2 regions of the Priestia sp. TRM10 genome follow, and region 2 is predicted to be linked to the other one. Evidence: a T-box and tRNA genes for the amino acid it is inferred to sense, from the RefSeq annotation. Region 2 holds a T-box; the other holds one or more tRNA genes.

Region 1 (4,425 bases), on a different contig from region 2:
CAAATCAGCAATTCGGTCTGCCCCACAACTTCCAGCATCAACAATTGTTGTTACACCTTGTTTCACACCTATTTCATCAATTTCATCACCATATGGATCAAACTCAGGAAATGCGTGGACATGTAAATCAATCCAACCACTTGATACGTACATACCTGAGTAGTCAAATACTAGCTGTCCATGTCCATTCCCAGCCTTTGTCACTTCAGCAATTTTACCGTCTTTGATAACGATATCAATTGCCTCTCCACTCACACGTTTTACGTTACGTAATACGAATCGCTTTTCCATTCATTTCACCTTTTCTTCAAATCTATTTGAATACGTTTTCAGAATGAGTTATATTCATATTTCTTTTTCACACATTTAGATTAGCATAGAAAATCAACAAAGTAAATATAACGTTATAATGTTTGTTGTACCATTTTATTCCGTGAAGGAGTACATTTTATCAAGTTTGATTAATTTCACCAATAGGACAGCATACTCAAACCTCCTTATCAAGAAGGAACGAAGGCCCTTTACAATAGCTTTCCTTAGAACGTAAATTCCATACCGATGTTAATTCCACTCTCCTTTCATAAAGGAATGCACGAAAAAGGACAGTGATTTTAAGCCATCACCGCCCTTTTCAAAATATAAGAACTATAAGTTTTTGAGCTTCATTTTGTGTTTACATCTAGACGCCAAGGGCTCTCAAGTTTAGACAATCCCTTCATAAGGCTGCAGAACAACCTTTTAGCCGGCTTATCTTTGTCATATTGGCACCTTACGCTTTTTTTTAATGGTGAATGTTATTTTGAATTCTCAACTTTTAGAAAGCTCTTTTAAGTCTTTTATATATACCTCACTTAAGGAAGCCACAGTCCTATCTGCCTGTGATAAATTCATATGAATTTCTTTATGCCTAACGCCAACGCAATGCATACCAGCTCTTTTAGCAGCTGTTAAACCATTGTATGAATCCTCTATAACTACACAATTTGATGTTGGAACTTCAAGTTTTTCGGCAGCATGGAGAAAGATATCTGGATCTGGCTTCCCTCTTTCGAAGTCTTCTCCACTTATCACCTCATCAAAATAGGCTCTTAATTCACATTGGTCTAATACATCTGATATTTTTTTCTTATTAGAGGAAGAGGCTAATGCAGTAGGAATACTGTGTTCTTTTAACTCCTGTAAAAGTGGCAAAACTGCAGGAAATAACAATGATTTAAAAGCCCATTCTTTCTGTGAGAATATCTCATTTTGCAAACAAATCAGCTCTTCTACACTTGGCGATAATGAAAATTTGTCTTTTAATATTGTCCATTTTCTTTTAGCTGTTCCTCCCACAAAACTAAGTTGGGTCTCCTCGTCCACCTGAATCTTCAGTTTCTTGAATACATCCTTGTTCCAACTCCGATAAATTGGTTCACTATCAATAATGACACCATCCATATCAAAGATGACAGCTAATTTTCCCATATTCTATTCCCCCTTGCTGACCTATTCATCATAATTTGCCTAGACGACCTCCTTTAACCATATCATAGTCGTAAATACTCTAAAAGGTATGCTCATGTGACGTTAAAAAGATGATGGAGTAAATTCCTTATTGATAATAGTAAAAAAATAGACTGCTTTTAAAAAAAGGAGCAATCTCCTGTATTCCCCTGTTCTTTTAACATGTTTCATTCAGTCCAAAATCGGTAAAAGAATGAATAACAGTTGAAAAGAAAAGGAGGAACAAGAAATGACAACATTACTTGAAATAAGTGTCACCCCTGTTGGAACAGAAAGCACAAGTTATAAGGAGTATGTCACAGATGCAGTTAAGTTAATTAAAGACAAGGGCTTACACTATCACATTGGCCCATCATCTACAGTAATTGAAGGTGAGATCGATCAGGTAATGGAAGTAGCTAAGGATATTCATAAACATTCGCTTAATCAGAATGCTAACCGTGTCGTAACGAACCTTAGAATCGAAGAACGTTCAGACAAAGACATGAGTATCAGTCATCAAATGGGGGCAGTGAAAGAAGCTTTTCAATAGATATTTCTTCCTCAATTTAATGATATAGAAGAAAGACATTCATAGCCTAAAGGCTTTTTGGAACCTTGAGCCTATTCTAGGTTTTTTTTCTCATAATAAAAAAGCGTATTCTCAATTTGAGAATACGCTTTTTGTAATGACCTGAGAGGGATTCGAACCCCCGACCCCTACCCTGTCAAGGTAGTGTTCTCCCGCTGAACTATCAGATCAACATAGTATAGTCTTAATTTTATGGATTGCTTCCTTTATTGTCAACCTTTTTATAAGTCACTCATAAAGTAGGAAGCAGTCTGAAAAGGAAAAAGGGCTGATTGTTAGTCAGCCTTTTTTTCTTACTTGTTATTATCATCTTTTTTATTTTCGTCACCGCTGTAATTTGGATCATCATTGTTATCAGCGCCGTCGTCATTAATATTTGCATCATCGTCAACATTGTCATTGTCGTCTGCATCATTTGTATTACCATCATTATCATTGTCTGTATTGTCATCTGTAGTGTTCGTATCTTCATTATTCATATCTTCATTATCCATGTTCTCATCCATGTTTTCATCATTATTCTCATTGTCTGTGCCATTATCATCGGTCACGTCGTTTTCTTCCTGCTGATTATTATCGTCATTTCCGCCATTGTTACAAGCAGTAAGACCAAAACTTGCGAGTAGAGATGCCGCTAGAATTAAAAGCCATTTTTTCATTGTAAAAACCTCCAATTTGTTATGTTTATCCATTTCATAGACTGTACAGTTTCCTTATTTTTATACAAAAAATTCGGGATAAAAATTAGCACCTCGGATATTCTAATAAATAGCTTTCTTACTTTAGAAAACGAGGGATTAAAATGGACAAAAACTATGAAGGTTACCCAGTTGCAGAATTATCAGAAGAGCAGCTTGAAAAGATTCAGCAGCTTGAACAAGAAATTGCTTCTTCTTTAAATGAGCATATTGTATTGATTGCCTATGAAGAAAAGAGATAAAAAAGGAACAGAGCCCTTCTCTGTTCCTTTTTTATATGACAAAATTAGTCAGTATTTGATATTCTTATAAAAGAACGGCTGTTAACAAAAGGGGGCTTTTGTATGAATATTGAACGCTATTTAGAGAGAATTCATGCCGTATTTAAACAAGAGCGCACGCTCGTTTATCTAACTTATTTACAACAACAGCATCTTTTTCATATTCCATTTGAAAATTTAGATGTTGTCTATAAAAAAGAGATTGTATTAAGTGAAGATGTTCTTTTTCATAAAATTGTTGAGAAAAATCGTGGTGGGTTTTGCTATGAGCTAAACAGTCTCTTTTGTGCTTTTTTACAAGAAATTGGATTTCAAGCAAAACTTCTTAGCGCTACTGTTCAAGATGAACAAGGGAAAGCATTTAGAGAAGAAAGCCATGCTACAACGCTCGTTCTTCTTAATGGAAAAGAATATCTTGTTGATGTTGGATTTGGAGATTCGGTTCGTCAGCCACTGCCTCTTTCAGGTGAAATGGTTCGCGATGTTAGTGGAACACATCGAATTTCCAAGTCTCAACAGCACTTTTGCTTACAAAAAAAGCTGAATGGAAAATGGATAACAAAATATCTCTTTTCTACAGAAGAAAAAGCTACAGATTCCTTTAAAGAAGTCTGTATCTTTACTCAAACGTCTCCTACCTCTCCTTTTACAGGTCGTAGAATTGTAACAATCGCTACGCCAAGAGGACGTGTAACACTCTCTGATAATACGCTAACAATTGCGCATGAAGAAACCAAAACGAAAAAAACATTCAAAGAAGATCAGTTTTTTCATATTTTACAAACTTACTTTCATATTCCTTCCTCTTCTTTATAAACTTAACACCCTATTTGGCTTTTGCTCATATACTGTTTTATCTTGGGATGTACACGGAGAGGAGACGGTTATGAACTTTCGAAAAGCAACACTTGGAGACTTTAGAGCCCTAAACACGCTTTTATTTGAGTCACAGCGCATGCATGCTAATGCACTTCCAGAGCTTTTTTCTATATCGCGGACAGTCATCCCCTACCCTGATTATCAAACAATGATTCATGGTTCTAACTTTCACATACTGGTGGCTGAAGAGTATGGAAAACTTATTGGATATTCAATAACTGAACTTACGGCAACTAGTTCTGGGATTGGACGTTCTAGTTCGCGTGCTGCTTATATGTACTACTTAGGCGTTGATACTTCTCATCAAAAGAGCGGCATTGGACGTAAACTGTTTGAGGAAGTAAAGAAATGGGCTATACAAAATAAAGCAAAGACAATTCATCTTAATGTATGGTCATTTAATCAAAATGCTGTTGCTTTTTATAACCGCCTTGGCATGAAAGAGATTGGAAAATTAATGGCTTATGAACTCCATTAATAAAAAGATCAT
Region 2 (4,425 bases):
GTCACACTCTCAATTGTTTCATTTAAGCGTGTTAAGATCCATTTATCCGCTACTGATTTTTCACCTGATAAATCCAGTTCTTCATATTTAATTCCGTTCATATTCATTAGAGCAAAACGTGATGCATTCCAAATTTTATTTGCAAAGTTCCACGTTGACTCTACTTTTTCAAAGCTAAAACGTAAGTCTTGACCAGGAGAGCTTCCTGTTGAAAGGAAGAAGCGAAGTGAATCTGCTCCGTATTTTGCAATAACGTCCATTGGATCAACGCCATTACCTAATGACTTACTCATTTTGCGCCCTTCAGCATCACGTACAAGACCGTGAATAAGAACATCTTTAAATGGGCGCTCGCCTGTGAATTCTACACCTTGGAAAATCATACGAGATACCCAGAAGAAAATAATATCATAGCCTGTTACAAGCGCTGCTGTTGGATAGTAACGCTTAAAGTCTTCTGTTTCTTCTGGCCAACCCATTGTTGAGAAAGGCCAAAGAGCAGAAGAAAACCATGTATCTAATACGTCATTATCTTGTTCCCAGTTTTCAATATCTGCTGGCGCTTCTTCTCCAACATATACTTCACCTGTTTCTTTATGATACCAAGCTGGAATGCGGTGTCCCCACCAAAGCTGACGTGAAATACACCAATCACGAATATTTTCCATCCAGCGTAAATATGTTTTTTCAAAACGATTTGGCACAAAGTTTACTTTGTTTTCTTTCTCTTGAAGTTCTACAGCTGCATCTGCTAAAGGCTGCATTTTTACAAACCATTGTGTTGAAAGGTATGGTTCAACAACTGCTCCACTTCTTTCACTATGACCTACAGAGTGAAGATGCTCTTCAATTTCAAATAGAACGCCTTCTTCTTGCAGATCTTTTACAATTGCTTTTCGACACTCAAAACGGTCCATTCCTTCATACTTCAAAGCTTTCTCATTCATCGTACCATCTTGATTCATAACAAGAATGCGTTCAAGATTATGACGGTTTCCAATTTCAAAGTCGTTCGGATCGTGTGCAGGTGTAATTTTAACAGCTCCTGAGCCAAACTCCATGTCAACATAGTCATCGCCAACAATTTCAATCTCACGGCCTACAATTGGTAAAATCGCTTTTTTACCAATAAGATGCTTATAGCGTTCGTCTTCAGGATGAACAGCAATTGCTGTGTCACCAAGCATTGTTTCCGGACGAGTTGTTGCAATTTCAATATGCCCAGAACCATCTGCAAGAGGATAACGCATATGATAAAACGCACCTTGTACATCTTTATAAATAACTTCGATATCTGAAAGAGCCGTTTTTGTTACAGGATCCCAGTTGATAATATATTCCCCGCGGTAAATAAGTCCTTTATTATAAAGACTAACAAACACTTGACGAACAGCTTTTGATAAACCTTCATCTAATGTAAAACGCTCTTTAGAGTAGTCTAAACCAAGCCCTAGTTTTGACCATTGTGTACGAATATGTGCTGCGTATTCTTCCTTCCATTTCCACGTTTCTTCTACGAATTTCTCACGCCCTAAATCATAGCGAGACTTGCCTTCTTCACGTAGCTTCGCTTCCACTTTAGCTTGTGTCGCAATTCCGGCATGGTCCATCCCTGGAAGCCATAGCACATCATAACCTTGCATTCTTTTCATACGTGTTAAAATATCTTGTAATGTTGTATCCCATGCATGACCTAAATGAAGCTTTCCTGTTACGTTTGGCGGTGGAATGACAATTGTGTATGGTGGCTTATTCTTATCATCTTTTGCTTCAAAAAACTTTCCTTCTAACCAGTATTGATAACGGCCTTCTTCGATCTTTTGCGGATCATACTTTGTCGGCATCGTGTTTTCTTGTTCTGACATTTTATTCCCTCCAGCTAAAGTAAAATAAATAGTATGCAAAAATGCATACAAAAAACTCCTTCCATCTTGAAAAGGACGAAAGGAGTGAAGTTCGCGGTACCACCTTTTTTCAAAAAACGCCACACTTTGGGCGCTTTTGCACTTGAAAAGATAACGGCTTTTCGCCGACTTTTTCTAATAGGACAGAGCCGTTCAAAAAAGCAACTTGCAGGTGACTTTCTAACGCGATTGCTTAAGAAACTTCTCAGCATATAGTCTCTCTCTCTTGAAGCATCTTTCGTTATACTCTTCCTGCGCACTGTATTAGCATTAATTTCGTTTACTTCTATATACTATACAAAAAAATTATAAATCGTCAATAAGCTTCTCCATCTTTTTTCACTTTTATTCCTCATTTTTCACTTTTCTTCTTTAGGCACATTGCCTAAGTGTTCAACATATAGTGTAAAAACATCTGTTATCGTAAGGAGATGAGAAATTTGAAGCAGCGTTTCAATTCTTATTCATTAAAGAAATGGGCCCAGAATGCAGGAGCTGTTTGCTCTCAATTTATTATCCCGCTCACTGTTTTTCAAGCGGTACGTACAATTGTTTTTCCATCTATCCTAGACGTTTTTCTTCTGTTGATTTTTATAGCTATTCTATTATCAATTTATTTTGAATGGATTTAAAAAAGAACTAGCCCTCTTGTTCAGAGGCTAGTTCTGCCATTTCTTTTTGTTTTTCAACTTCTACAATTTTTGTAACAAGTGTTTCAACATTTTTCATGTGCCAGTAGCTTTCCATAAGCATCTTGACGTGATATTGCTCATTATTATTGTTCCGCTGATATCTTTCAAATGCTTTGTAGAAACGTTCAGGGAAAGCTAAATATGCACAAAATAGCCGTTTCTCTGTCTCATTTAAAGGAAAATGGTTTTCATAGTTCTCAAACCACTCATAAACATCTAGATTTTGAAGAGGATATGTTTTTAAAGAGCGATAATAGAAATCTGCTAAATCATATACAGGTGAACCTTCTCTCGCTTCTTCAAAGTTAATAAAATAACCATTTTCATTCTCATCATAAACAAAATGTTTTGTAGAAACCTTACCATGATTAATTACTAAGCGGGTTTTTTCTTCCTCTTTTGCGGTCTCATACCATTTCTCAAATTGTTCTTTTGCAAATGTAAGCGACCTTGTCATTTCATAGTAAAAGGTACAAAAATACAGCTGAAAAGGAGACATATATACCTCCTTTTCGCTTTGTTCTACATATGTTGCCATAGCTGTTTCTCTTTCGTTCCATCGTGAGACAAGCTCTTCATAATGTTTTTCTTTTTCTTTTATATCGATTTTCTCTTCATAAGATGAAAAGGCATGAAGCTCAGCAAGCTCTCGAAACAGCTTATATGGCAATGAATCCTGTTCTTCTCTCCGTTCGTTCAGAAACCAATGTGTCAAATAAAACTGTTCTGACACTTCTTTGGAAAAGTACTGACCTTCTAACGTTGGATAAACAGGCACAAGCTTTGTAAACCCATTTTTTTGTAGCTTTTTCATCTTCTGAACAAAATGGGGATTACGCCAAGAGGAGGATAGCCTTTTAAGCGCAAATACTCCTTTTGGCGTAAATATTTTTTTCACTTTGCCATAGTCTTCAATATAGTTTGCCTGTAAGCCATATTGCTGTAGAAGGGGCCCATATGCTCTTAGACTATTTTCCATTCTTGCCCCACTCTCTTTCTTCCTTTAATTCACTCAGACAGGAATTGTTAAAACCTGACCTTCTGTTACATCTTGTTCATCTTCTAGATTGTTTGCCTGTACAAGCTGATGAACAGGCAGATCGTAACGCCCTGCAATTTGCTCAAGGGAATCTCCTTCTTGAACAATACACATTTTAACGCACGTTTTCGTTTCCTGCTCATCTCTATCAAACAGCTCTGTTAAATAAAGCGTATTTTCTTTACGGTGAGCTTTCGGTTCTTTTGGCTCATCTTCTTCCCTTGTCGATGTAACAACTGTTGGTGAACTGCTTTCAACCTCTTCCTTCTCTTCCACTTTCTCAAGGAGGTCAGCCTCTGAAAGTGGTCTTTCCTCATCTAGGTCTGCTAAGTACAACGCATTGTCCTTACGATGAGTTGTTTCCAACTCTTTCGTCTCAACTTCTTCCCTTACAGATGTAACAGCCGCTGGTGAACTGCTTTCAACAGTTTCCTTCTTCTCTTCCACTTTTTCAGAGGAAACCGGTCTTTCTTGATGGGGTTCTGCAATATTATTTTCTTCCGAAGGAGAATCTTCTTTGCTCAACTGCAAAGGCTCAAATACAGGAGCTTCTTCTTTTTCCTCTGTTTTTTCTCTCTTTACTTCTACTTCAAATGGTTCCTCAATTTCACTTATATCTTCTTCCTCTTCTTCTCGTTCATCTTCTGGAAATTGATAAGGATTCTGAATAGATCGTGAGCTATTTGTAATTCTTTCTGTCCATTCATCCTCTTCTTTTTCTACTTCCTCTTCGCTTGGAGCAGAACGGTACAATGGCTCATATACAAGCTCATCATCTAATTTGCTTTCT

The links. The T-box of region 2 lies ahead of ACK3CR_RS22930 (valine--tRNA ligase). A T-box ahead of a tRNA ligase gene usually reads a tRNA of that ligase, here a tRNA-Val.
Region 1: it encodes a tRNA-Val, which carries the amino acid that the T-box ahead of ACK3CR_RS22930 (valine--tRNA ligase) is inferred to sense. The anticodon was not compared.

What each region holds. Positions count from the first base shown of each region.
Region 1 covers NZ_JBJZOT010000007.1:208,680-213,104, reverse strand. The annotation lists gene ACK3CR_RS06240 (amidohydrolase/deacetylase family metallohydrolase) at 1-291, opposite strand, end outside; gene ACK3CR_RS06235 (HAD family hydrolase) at 808-1,467, opposite strand; gene ACK3CR_RS06230 (MTH1187 family thiamine-binding protein) at 1,736-2,038, shown strand; tRNA gene ACK3CR_RS06225 (tRNA-Val) at 2,176-2,247, opposite strand; gene ACK3CR_RS06220 (hypothetical protein) at 2,371-2,736, opposite strand; gene ACK3CR_RS06215 (hypothetical protein) at 2,880-3,017, shown strand; gene ACK3CR_RS06210 (arylamine N-acetyltransferase family protein) at 3,120-3,872, shown strand; gene ACK3CR_RS06205 (GNAT family N-acetyltransferase) at 3,943-4,413, shown strand.
Region 2 covers NZ_JBJZOT010000015.1:1,192,145-1,196,569, forward strand. The annotation lists gene ACK3CR_RS22930 (valine--tRNA ligase) at 1-1,865, opposite strand, end outside; T-box leader at 1,934-2,173, opposite strand; gene ACK3CR_RS22935 (hypothetical protein) at 2,336-2,536, shown strand; gene ysxE (spore coat protein YsxE) at 2,544-3,575, opposite strand; gene ACK3CR_RS22945 (LysM peptidoglycan-binding domain-containing protein) at 3,609-4,425, opposite strand, start outside.